4 regions of the Priestia sp. RMT2NF4 genome follow, and region 2 is predicted to be linked to each of the others. Evidence: riboswitches for the same ligand, from Rfam matches in the RefSeq annotation. Region 2 holds a riboswitch; each other region holds the start of a gene.
What was found. A riboswitch is a leader RNA that binds a small molecule or an ion and turns the genes downstream of it on or off. The one in region 2 is predicted to bind thiamine pyrophosphate.
Positions count from the first base shown of each region.

Region 1: it holds a riboswitch for thiamine pyrophosphate, as region 2 does, so the genes downstream of both, thiC (phosphomethylpyrimidine synthase ThiC) here and thiT (energy-coupled thiamine transporter ThiT) in region 2, are expected to answer to the same signal.
Region 3: it holds a riboswitch for thiamine pyrophosphate, as region 2 does, so the genes downstream of both, ACMX9J_RS23870 (thiamine phosphate synthase) here and thiT (energy-coupled thiamine transporter ThiT) in region 2, are expected to answer to the same signal.
Region 4: it holds a riboswitch for thiamine pyrophosphate, as region 2 does, so the genes downstream of both, thiM (hydroxyethylthiazole kinase) here and thiT (energy-coupled thiamine transporter ThiT) in region 2, are expected to answer to the same signal.

Region 1 covers NZ_JBLQZO010000016.1:20,957-24,085, forward strand. Annotated here, with positions in the region: gene ACMX9J_RS26845 (undecaprenyl-diphosphate phosphatase) at 5-829, opposite strand; gene ACMX9J_RS26850 (hypothetical protein) at 1,288-1,578, shown strand; TPP riboswitch at 1,660-1,774, shown strand; gene thiC (phosphomethylpyrimidine synthase ThiC) at 1,889-3,129, shown strand, end outside.
Region 2 covers NZ_JBLQZO010000001.1:713,196-716,324, forward strand. Annotated here, with positions in the region: gene ACMX9J_RS03560 (ethanolamine ammonia-lyase reactivating factor EutA) at 1-461, opposite strand, end outside; gene thiT (energy-coupled thiamine transporter ThiT) at 618-1,226, opposite strand; TPP riboswitch at 1,259-1,359, opposite strand; lysine riboswitch at 1,534-1,718, shown strand; gene ACMX9J_RS03570 (amino acid permease) at 1,821-3,129, shown strand, end outside.
Region 3 covers NZ_JBLQZO010000008.1:74,473-77,601, forward strand. Annotated here, with positions in the region: gene ACMX9J_RS23855 (fluoride efflux transporter FluC) at 121-519, shown strand; gene crcB (fluoride efflux transporter CrcB) at 520-906, shown strand; gene ACMX9J_RS23865 (hypothetical protein) at 958-1,173, shown strand; TPP riboswitch at 1,332-1,433, shown strand; gene ACMX9J_RS23870 (thiamine phosphate synthase) at 1,555-2,178, shown strand; gene thiO (glycine oxidase ThiO) at 2,162-3,129, shown strand, end outside.
Region 4 covers NZ_JBLQZO010000001.1:333,068-336,196, reverse strand. Annotated here, with positions in the region: gene thiE (thiamine phosphate synthase) at 1-433, opposite strand, end outside; gene thiM (hydroxyethylthiazole kinase) at 447-1,253, opposite strand; TPP riboswitch at 1,329-1,437, opposite strand; gene ACMX9J_RS01650 (MFS transporter) at 1,614-2,831, opposite strand; gene ACMX9J_RS01645 (TetR/AcrR family transcriptional regulator) at 2,928-3,129, opposite strand, start outside.

The DNA.
Region 1 (3,129 bases), on a different contig from region 2:
TATTTTATAAAAATACAAAATATAGAATAGCCGCTAAGATAATTCGATAAATGGCAAACGGAACTAATTTAATGCGGTTGATTAATTTTAAGAAAAAGCGAATCGATATAAGCGCAAAAATAAAGGCGCTGATAAAACCAGCAATAAAAAACGGTAGTGCATCTGATGTGAAATACTGCCAGTTTTTAACCAATGAAAGTCCACTTGCTCCTGCCATAATTGGCACTGCCATAATAAATGTAAAATCTGCGGCTGCCTTATGGCTCATTCCAAGAAGAACCCCTCCTGAAATCGTTGAGCCTGAACGAGAAAAACCTGGCCAAAGAGCAATACATTGAAACAGTCCTATACCTAGTGCTTGTCCATAAGACATTTGGTCCACCGTCTCTACACGCGGACGTTTAGGTCCAAACAAATCTGCTAGAATCATTAATACAGCTCCGACCACTAAGCCAATTAGCACCGTATTTAAAGAAAACAAATGTTCATCAATGTAATCATCAAACAAAAGTCCTAACACTCCTGCGGGTAACAAACCAACAATTACCTGCATTAAATTTAAGCGATTTGTCGGTCCAATTGCAGCAGCTGGTTTTTTTCCCAATCCTAATAAATTAATAAAACGATCTTTAAAAATAACAACTACTGCTAAGATCGACCCTAGCTGAATAACAATCTTAAATGTATTAGCTACTGGAGATGAAAATAATTCTTTTGAATTTAACCACAGGTCATCCACAATAATCATATGCCCAGTTGACGAAACGGGAGCAAACTCTGTTAAACCTTCTACAATCCCTAAAATGATTGCTACAATAATTTCCCACATAAAGCTATGTACCTTGCCTTTCTTTCAAATTAATAAGCTTATCGCTTCGTTTTACATGCTCAACTATTTTCCTATTTTGACACTTGCTTTTTTATCATAATTGTTAAAACTATGAAATACAATGTGTATTTGCAAAAAGATAAGAATCTTTAATAATTTGTAATAAAAAGCTTACATGCTACAACCAAAAAACACGATATCAGCTTTTATTTATTTTAAAAAGCAGTCACTATGTTCAGTATAAATTCTGGTCCCTTAGCTAAAAATGAATCATCTAGACTATTTTTCTTTAGTGTGAAAAAATGACTAAATCATTATGTTTTTTCCATCCCCCTTTACTGTCATCTATCATTTTAATCCAATAGGGCTGACTTATACGACATATCCCCTAAGTAATTTGAAACTTTTTTCTCTCTTTTCTCGTATATAGTAGTATCTTTTTTAGGAGGCTTTTTACTATGAATGGAAATGTACGTACAATGAAATGGGTCACTGCTGGGTATGAAGCCTTGCTGGGAATTCCTTTAATTGGCGCGGGGATTGTTATGGGCTTTAGCTATACTCCTCTTTTTATTGGATTTATTCTTCATGCTATCACACTCATTTTAGCTAATAGACGAGGGTTATCTGCTTATGGAAACATACTAGGACTTGTTACCTCACTGGTTGCTTGGATTCCATTTTTGGGATTTATCATGCATATTATTACAGCTATTGTGATTGCAATCGATGCTGCTAGACAACGCTAATTGTCTAGCTTTTTTTATTTAAGGGTTGATTTTTTACCGAATGATGGTAAACTTAAGCCGTAAATTGAATAATTTGAATGTTATTTCTACTAGGGGTGTCTGATAGCTCAGACTGAGAGAAGAGTGCAATAAAACTCTTTAACCCTTTGAACCTGATTTGGGTTATACCAGCGGAGGGAAGTAGTCTTGAAAAGAATAGTATATGTTTATTCTTTTTTTGCCTATTCCATCGGGTTCTGTCTATCACAGAACTCGATTTTTTTTATGGTTCGGTATAGCTACACTTTATGCGAAACCGGAGGAATATGTAATGTCAAAACAAAATGTATCAGTTTCTATGAAAAAGCCTTTTCCAAACAGTCACAAAGTATATGTCCAAGGATCCAGACAAGACCTTAAAGTACCTATGCGTGAAATTCATCAGTCTCCTACTACAGGGTCTTTTGGTGAAGAAGAAAATAGTCCCGTACGTGTATACGACACGAGCGGTGTTTATACAGATCCCTCTTATGAAATTAATTTACAAAAAGGATTACCGGCTCTGCGCGAAAAGTGGATTGCAGAACGAAACGATGTAGAAACATATCAAGGCCGTACGGTTCAGCCACAGGATAACGGTTATTATGACGGTGATCCAAGAGATCAGTACGAGCGCTTTATCACTAAACGTTTACCTTTGCGCGCGAAAAAAAATCAAAATGTAACGCAAATGCACTATGCGAAAAAAGGAATCATCACGCCCGAAATGGAATTTATCGCTATTCGTGAACAGATGAATCCTGAAGTTGTGCGTGAAGAAGTAGCAAGAGGACGTGCAATTATCCCTAATAATATCAATCACCCTGAGAGCGAACCGATGATTATCGGCCGCAAATTCCATGTGAAAATTAATGCTAATATCGGAAATTCAGCTATTCGTTCAGCTATTGAAGATGAAGTAGAAAAAATGACATGGGCAACGCGTTGGGGAGCCGATACAATTATGGATCTATCAACAGGAAAGGATATTCACACAACACGCGAATGGATTATCCGCAACTCGCCTGTTCCTGTAGGGACCGTTCCTATTTACCAAGCGCTTGAAAAAGTAAAAGGCGTAGCAGAAGATCTAACGTGGGAAGCATACCGCGATACATTAATTGAACAAGCAGAACAAGGTGTTGATTACTTTACTATTCACGCAGGTGTTCTTTTACGTTATATTCCTCTGACAGCGAAACGTACGACAGGTATTGTTTCACGCGGAGGATCCATCTTGGCGCAGTGGTGTTTAGCTCATCATGAAGAGAACTTTTTATATACTCGCTTTGAAGAAATCTGTGAAATCTGTAAAGCATACGATATTGCTATTTCGCTTGGCGATGGGCTACGCCCTGGTTCCATTGCAGATGCTAATGATGAGGCACAGTTCGGTGAATTAGAAACGCTTGGTGAATTAACTAAAATTGCTTGGAAACACGATGTTCAAGTTATGATTGAAGGTCCTGGACATGTTCCAATGCATCTCATCAAAGAAAACGTAGATAAACAAATGGAAATATGCCAGGAAGC
Region 2 (3,129 bases):
CCTACATCAATATTGGCAATCACTTTATTGGTTTCAGCAGAATGTTCGATTGCTCCCGATCCTTTTGCCGCTAACATTCCTTCTAAGTCAGCACCAGCTGTTGCAACAACAAAATTCCCAGCGTGTTCAGCTAGATAGTGAACGATACTCTCTGCATTTTGCTTCCGAGCCGTTTCTCCTGTGATGATCACAGCACCCGCCTCCACTTGATCTAAGGAGATCCCTGCTTTTTTGTACTCTTTTTCTAGTAATAGCGTTAACCTTCGAACATCGATTTCAACCTCGTTTACCATAGGTGTTGTATAGATGGAACTTGCATACGTTACGCGACGATCAATAATTTGACAGCCTGGCAGCGTAAACTGATTTTGTTGATTTGCTATTAACAGTTTGCTTACAATCAGTTTTGTTGTGCTTGTTCCAATATCTAAACCTATGCTCGTGATCCATTTCTGTAGCATACGATCAATCCTTTATCTCGTTTGAATATGTTGACTATCATAAAACAGTTTTTTGAATATTTCACTAACTATGTTATCAAACCTGACACACTTTTGTGTAAACAAAGGTGACAAATAAGAAAAAAGACTAAATCTTGGCAGATTTAGTCTTTTTTCTTATGATGAGTGTGATTTAGTTACAATCATTCTTGATGCCGATGGAATTAACAATGAAAGAATGACTAAGCAGGCTATTAGTGACCCTACCATTGAAATACCGTTCATTGAAAAAGAATACCACAGAGCGGACATACCCTTTGGTGCGTACGATCCCCAGAAAATAATACCAGCAATAAAGTGCCAGAAATAACGTGCGAAGCTGCCGATAATAAGGGATAAAACAATTAAAACAAAAGCTTTTGATCTGTTATTGGTAGCTAAATTTGTTTTAATAGATTGTGAAAAAATACCTCCAAAACCTATAAAAGCAAAAGCTACAATATATTCAATAAATGTTTGTAGCGCTGTTAAAATATAAGCTGTTCCTGTCGCTAACTGCAAAAGTCCCCATAATAGACCAGATAGAGCCCCGCCTTTTACTCCCCAGCGAAAGCACATAATAAAAATGGGCACCATGGAGAACGAAATGCTCACAGCCGTCGCAATTTTAATTGAAGGCAAAAGGTCAAGTAGAAGTGCCAATGCTGCAAAAATAGCTATTTCAATTTTAGCCTGTAAAGGTAATGCTTTATTCACGTTTCTCACTCCTGTTTTTGAATCATTCATATCAAACGGTTTACACAGGAGTAAGCAAATATATGCTACTATTCCCACATTCCTACGCTAGCGTTAACTAACAGGTTCAAAGGGTCTGAACATTTCGTTCACTCTCAGCACGGCGGCTCCCCCTGTGGTACGTTTGGATATTTATGTAGTATAAAGACAATGTTTATTATACCATACGTAACAAAATAGATTCGAGAGATTTCAAAGATGTTTCTATTTTCTGAATCTATTTTTTATAATGACAATCGTTTTAGTATTTGTTATACTTCTTTTATGTCAATTGAATATAAAAAACCCTCATCCTAATCGATGAGGTAGAGGTCGCAGTTTTTAATAGTAAAGTAACGGAAATGCAGAGAACATTGAGGATGTTGCTTGAAAGGAAAAATTGCCGAAGTTTAAATCACTTCTCGGTTGATTTAAGCTGGGGCTGTCTCCGAACAGGAACAGAACTGTCACATCATGCGAGTGATGTGAAGAGCTATCTTCACGGAAGGTTGACGCGGTTTTCAGATTTAAAAGCGCGCACATATACTGCGGGCTTTTTTTATGTTATCCCGTCTCTTTCCGTACATTCGAAAGGAGTATTTATCTATGCAAGAGCAGCAAGAATTAAAACGTGGGTTGAAATCTCGCCACTTAACGATGATTTCATTAGGAGGAGCCATCGGAACCGGCTTATTCCTAGCAAGTGGTGGAGCAATTCACACAGCAGGACCTGGGGGAGCGCTTTTAGCTTACGCTATTATTGGCGTAATGGTTTACTTTTTGATGACCAGCCTAGCAGAGCTCGCAGCTTATATGCCTGAAGCTGGTTCATTTAGTACGTATGCGTCTCGTTTTGTAGATCCATCCTTTGGTTTCGCTCTCGGCTGGAACTACTGGTATAACTGGGCTATTACGATTGCAGCTGAATTATCTGCTGGAGCCCTTATTATGAAATTTTGGTTCCCGAACTCTTCTTCTATTTTATGGAGTGCCCTGTTTTTATTAATTATGTTTGGGCTTAACTACCTTTCTGTAAAAGGATTTGGTGAATCTGAATTTTGGTTTTCGTTAATTAAAGTAGTAACGGTTATTATCTTTTTAGTTATTGGTATTATGATGATTTTTGGTATCTTTAACAATGAAGCACCAGGTTTTAAAAACTTCACGCTTGGTGATGGACCGATTCACGGTGGATTCTTCACTGTACTAGGTATCTTTATGGCAGCTGGTTTTTCATTCCAAGGAACAGAGTTGCTTGGAGTCGCAGCTGGAGAAAGTGAAGATCCGGAAAAAACGGTTCCTCGCGCAGTTAAACAAGTCTTCTGGCGCATCTTGTTATTTTATATTTTAGCTATTTTTGTTATTGGAATGCTTATTCCATACACAGCGAATTCATTAGCAAGTGATGACGTGCGAGTAAGTCCGTTTACTTTAATATTCGAACGAGCAGGTCTGGCGTTTGCAGCATCAGCGATTAATGCCGTTATTTTAACAGCTGTTTTATCTGCTGGTAACTCAGGCATGTATGCTTCTACGCGTATGCTGTGGAACTTAGCGAAAGATGGAAAAGCACCAAGGTTCTTAGCAAAAGTGAATAAACGAGGCGTTCCAGTTAATGCCTTAATCGCAACGGCACTTGTCGGTACACTTGCATTTGGTGCTTCATTTTTTGGAGACGGTGCGGTATATACGTGGTTACTTAACGCTTCTGGTATGTCTGGTTTTATTGCTTGGTTAGGAATTGCGATCAGCCACTATCGTTTTAGAAGAGCATTTGTTGCTCAAGGTCATGATTTGAGTGAACTTCCATATCATGCAAAACTTTTCCCATTTGGCCCTATCTTTGCCTTTATTTTATGTGCCGTTGTTATTTTAGGCCAAAACTATTCGGCATTTATGGGTGACTCGATTGACT
Region 3 (3,129 bases), on a different contig from region 2:
ACGATTTTCTCTTTCATTTTTTCATGACTTTTGGTGCAATAAACATATAGTTAAATGTTAAGGTAGAAATAAATTCCTTATGGTACACTTAAAGAAGAATTTATGAAACGGAGCGATATGATGAAAGCCATAAACTTAATCTCAATTGCCTTTGGTGCTATCGCTGGTACATATGCGCGTTATTTGCTAAATCTTTCCTTATTATATACGGGCTATCCAATAGGAACGGTAATTGAAAACCTATTAGGAAGCTTCATACTAGGCCTATTAACAGGATTTTTTGCGTGGAAAAAGCCAAAAGAATGGATAAAGCTTGGACTAGGAGTTGGCGTGTGCGGCGGTTTTACAACGTATTCAACCTTTGCAGGAGACGTCATTTCTCTCACTCAGCACCATTTATTTTGGGGAGCCATTTATGTCATTGTCTCTTTAGTAGGTGGAATCCTTCTTGCTTTAGCAGGCTATCTATGCGGTGAAGCGGCAGGGAAAAATTTAGTGAAAGTACATGAGGTGAAGTAAATGAGCATAGTGAGCTTGGCACTTGGCGGGGCAGTTGGAGGAATATGCCGTTATCTTTTGGGTTTAAAAGTTACAAAAACAGTTTCAAACCCTCCTTTTCCAGTCTCAATGCTGTTTGTAAACTTGCTCGGTGCGTTTGGGCTTGGTCTTTTTTACGGTAGTTATTATGGAAAGGTTCCGAGTCATGCTTATGATGATTCAATATTTTTAATGATTGGCATTGGGTTTTTTGGTGCCTTTACCACTTTTTCAACGTTTAGTGTGGAAACCGTACAGTTAATTCGGGAAAAATCTTATCGGAAAATGTTGGCGTACGTGGGGATTTCAGCATTTGGAACAGTTGGTTTATTTACAGTCGGTTTACTGGCAGGAACGTTTTTATTATAAGTAAAGAGAACGTTTCTAGTAGGGAAAAACAAAAAGACGGAGAAGTAGAGAATGGATAGAAAAGCAGAAGTTTGGAAATACATTTTGTTGATTGTAGCTGTTGCAGGTCAGATCATTGGTTTTTTATTTTTATTTATAAATGTTGTGGCGGCCTTTATTTTTTACGGTTTTTATATTCTAACTTTTATTATGTTACTCCTGCTGTTTATATGGGATCGGAAAAAGGAAAAAGACAAAGAAGAATTTGACGACTATACCGATTACTAACTATATAAAAAGCAGAATGATTCGGTGCGCCGGGCCTCTTAGTAAAGAAGCTTAAAAGATACATCTATAAAAGGAAGAGAGCCGTAAGAGCATAAAGAGATATTGTATTTACATCTAGTTGTGTTATAATTTTAAGTGCAAAAACAAAATCAATAAATAGCAATCACTAGGGGAGCTTTTTGAAGCTGAGACGGATGTATTTCGGACCCTTTGAACCTGATCTGGTTTGGACCAGCGTAGGGAAGTGGCGATCATGTTTACATAACGATGCATGCTAACCACTCTACGTTGTAGAGTGGTTTTTTGTATGTAATAAAGCCCTCTGCACAAGATGAAGTGATTGAAATTTCTCTTTATTCTGAATGGAAAGGTTTCGATCATGTGGATATTCCTAAATTTCATGTCATTACAACAGATAAGCAGCCAATCGAAGAGCTTCAAAAAATTTTAACGGCTATCGCGCCTTTTGCGGGCGCCATTCACATTAGAGAAAAAAAGAAAACGGCAAAGCAGATTCAATGTTTACTAGAAAGCCTACCATTTTGTCGCTCTAAAATTATTGTGAATGACCGAGTTGATGTAGCGCATGCTTTAAAAGCAAAAGGTGTACAGCTTGCCTATCATAGTTTAGACGTTTCGTTTGTTATAGACGCATTTCCTTCTCTTATTGTTGGAAAGTCAGTTCACTCTGTGGAAGAGGCTTTAGAAGCTGAAAAAGATGGTGCTCACTACATTTTATACGGACATATTTATTCAACACATTCAAAAAAAGAATTAAAAAGTCGAGGGATAGCGGCACTAAAAGAAGTAGTAGACGCTGTGCAGATACCGGTTATTGCCATTGGAGGAATTACACCTGTAAATGCCAAAGAGGTACTTCAAACAGGAGCACACGGTATAGCCGTGATGTCTGGTGTCATGCTTGCGCAAGATCCCCTGAAAGCGATTAAACAATATTCTCATATATGGACATCTGGAGGTGGAGAAAATGAAGCAGCATTATGATGTACTGTTAATCGGAGGAGGTATAATCAGCTCTTCTATCGCTTATCATTTGTCAAAACAAGGAGCGTCAGTAGCTATTCTTGAACGCAATCAAGTTGGTTGTGAAGCTTCAAGTGCAGCCGCTGGTATTTTAGGTGCTCAAGCTGAAATTGATGAAGAAGGTCCTCTTTTAGACCTTGCTATTAAGAGCAGAAGCATGTTTCCTGAACTGGTGAAGGAACTAAAAGAAAAAACGGCTATCGACGTAGAGCTCATTCAAAAAGGCTTATTAAAAGTCGCTGTAACAGAAGAAGATGCACACGTATTAAAGAAAAAAGCCGCTCAGCACCACCGGTGGGACAAAGATGTAAGATGGATCGATGTAAAAGAAGCGCGTTTGTTAGAACCCGGGCTCTCTCCAGACATATACGGAGCCATTACAATACCGGGAGACGGCCAGCTAGCTCCGGCTAAGTTAACACAAGCTCTTGCTCATGGAGCCTTGTATCACGGAGCAGATGTATTCGAATACTGTGACGTTCACTCTCTTATTATGGAAAATGAAACAGTAAAAGGGGTACAGACGTCCAAAGGCTCTTTTTATGGAGAAAAAGTAGTGATTGCAGCAGGCTCATGGGCTAAACGCTTTATTTCTTCTGAACATTTAGGCGAGGTGTTTCCTGTAAAAGGAGAGTGTATTGCTCTGCAAAGTCATAAGCCCCTGCTTTCTAAAACGATTTTTTTAGATGAAGGTTTTTACTTAGTCCCTAAGACTGGTGGAAGAATCGTAATCGGGGCAACTAAGCTGCAGCATGATTTTACTAAGACCGTTTCTGCACAAGGTATTCAATTTTTGCTGAATAAAGCTTCTGCGCTTCTGCCGGCCATTAAAGAAGCCACATTTGAAAAAGCATGGGCTGGTCTTCGTCCACAAACAAATGATGGCTGGCCTTATTTAGGAGAGCACCCTGA
Region 4 (3,129 bases), 380 kb from region 2:
CTTTTTTTGTAGAAGTAGGAAAAACAGGTCCCATTCCTACATAATCCGCCCCGTCTTTTATGGCTTGCTGCAGCTCTTGTACATTATGAACAGAGACGCCCACAATTCCTTTTCCTATTTTTTCTCGAACAATATGAGCTTTTTCATCTTCTTGTCCAATATGAACGCCATCTGCTTGTAAGCGGATCGCTAAGTCAAGATCATCATTCACAACAAAAGGAACGCTGTGCTGCTGACAAATTTGCTGAAGTTCCTTCGCCAGCTGATATTTCGCTTCTCCTGTTAAGGCACCCTCGCCTTTTTCACGAAATTGAAACACGGTAACGCCGCCTTCAATTGCTTCTTTTAATACTTCTTTCGGATCTTTTTTACAGTTATTGCTGCCCATTATAAAATAAACTTTCAGCAGCTTTTTAATTTCTTCGTTTGTCATTTTCCCGCTCCTTTTAACGTTGATGTACTCTTGCATATGATTCAATATCCTGTCCAGATAAAAGATGAAGCTGATTTAACAGCTCAATTTGAAAGCTCCCCGGCCCTTCTTCACCTTTTTTCGCTGCGGCGATTTCACCTGCCACTCCGTAAAAACTTAAAGCAGCAACGCTTGCCTCGACATATTCTTTTTCTACAGCCGCGAAAGCTCCTATAATTGATGTCAGCAGACATCCAGTACCCGTCACCTTCGTAAATAACGGGTGACCGTTGTCTACTGTATACGTCGTGTTTCCATCGGTGATCACATCTTGTTTCCCCGTAATAACAATCACTGTATCTAATTTGTTCGCTGCTTTCTCAGCAAGTTCAATGACGTCTCCTTGCCCTTCTAATGAATCAACGCCTTTAATGAGCCATGACTCGCCTACTACATTCGCAACTTCAGCAGCGTTACCGCGAATAACGGCAATATTTAATTCTTCTACAAGCTGACGTGCCACTTCTGTACGAAACGGTGTCGCTCCGGCTCCTACAGGATCGAAAATAACCGGCACGCCGTTTTCATTTGCTGATTTTCCTGCTATTCTCATCGCTTCTACTTCTTGAGCCGTCAGTGTACCCATATTTAAGACAAGCGCTCCGGCGATTCGAGCCATGTCAGCCACTTCTTCCTTCGCATAAGCCATAACAGGTGACGCTCCTAGGGCAAGCAGTCCATTTGCTGTAAAATTGGTTACCACAACATTCGTAATATTATGAACAAGCGGACTTGTATCTCTTACTTTTTCTAATTGAGCTGAAATTTTACTAATATCCATGTTCTCTCACTCTTTTCATTTAGTTTTAACACTGCAAAAAAAAGACAAAAAAGCACCTTGCATGCGCAAAGTGCTTTGGTATGTACTCACATTCCCTGCGCTGGCATTATCCAACAGGTTCAAATGGTCAACAGGCGCCCCTGTACTCTCAGCCTGCCCCGCGCAAGCTCCCATACTATTTATTACTACGTTTAAAGTTTACTATTAACTTTTTTTATTTGCAACCATTTCACTGTTTTGCCCATAAAATAAAGCTTCGTTATAGGCTGAGTGGTGTTGTAAATCTTACAGCTTTACTAAAAGCATCATTAAAAGACCTCCAGTAAACTACTGGAGGTCTTCTATCCCCTAAAAATTCTATCATTTCTCTTGAATCGCTTGATTTCTCACAGCTGTTTTTCGGTCCTTCCCTGCTCTTAAAGAGAAAAGAAAACAAAGCAGCAGTACAAGTGCAGCTGATACGTACGGGTAATTAATGTTTATATCAAAAAGAAAGCCTGCTACAACAGGTCCAATAATATTACCAAGACTTGTATAAGCAGAATTTAGTCCGGCTACATACCCTTGGTCGTCTTGTGCCATCATCGACATTTGCGTGCTGATTGCCGGACGTAAAATATCTGTTGCTAAAAAGACGATAAATGTCACAACAATAATAAGCCAGTACGTGTGCACAAATAGCGTAAGTAAAATAAAAAGTCCCGTCATCATCAAGCAAAACGAAATCACTCTTTTTTCACCGAATTTATTTAAAATCCAGCCAAAAATCGTAACCTGCACAACAGCCCCTGCAATAGAGCCAAACGTAATAACAAACGCAATATCTTTTGGCGTAAAGCTAAATTTATGATCAACAAATAGTGAAAAGATCGTTTCATAATTGGATAATCCAAACGATGTCACAAAAACGATAATTAAACTTAAAAAATAAGGTTCTTTGTAGGAATTCATAAGCTGCAGTAGCAGCCGATCTTCTTTTGGATTCTCATTGTTTGAAACAGCATGACCTTGTACAGGACGAGACTCCGGCAAAACAAAAAGCGTAATCACTGCAGCCAAGCCTCCTGCTACTGCGGCCATGTAAAATGGCACGCGCATGCCGTATTCAGCTAAAAAGCCTCCAATACCGGGCCCGATAATAAATCCTGTTGTAATCGCTGCCGTCACATAGCCCATTCCTTTAGCGCGTTCTTTAGCAGACGTCACGTCCGCTGTATAGGCCATAACAGCAGGCATAATAAGCGCGGCTCCGACCCCACCTAGCATTCTGGATACAAATAATAAAAGAGGTGTACTCACTGAACCAAAGAACCATTCAGACAGGGCAAAAACAATCATTCCCGCTACAATAATTTTCTTTCTCCCTAACGAATCGGATAATCGCCCCGCTAAAGGCGAAAACAGAAATTGAGTTAGTGAAAACACCGCTACTAAAAGCCCCATCACGCTGCCGTTGATATGAAGCTCCGTCATATAGGTTGGCATAATTGGAATAACGAGACCGATTCCCGTAAAGATAATAAAAATATTTAGCATGAGCAGCAAAATCGCCGCTCGATTTCTTAACAATAATGACATATAAACCTCCTGATTACAAAAATACTGAACGTTCGGTCTATAAAAATACAAAATAATGAGGGATTACTCATTGCCGCAATAAGCATCCCCGCTTATTTAAGAAGACCTTGCTATAATTCCGTTTAAAAATACATCGATTGCTGAATGGTAAAGCTGCAGGGCATTTTCCGTACTCGTTTTTCGAGACATGCGGCTCATTCCAACAAACAACCCTTCTAAAATTACTGCAAGTTGCTCTGCATTTTTATGAGAAAACTCGCCTTCATCGATGCCCTGTTGCAAAAGTTCCCGGTTAAAC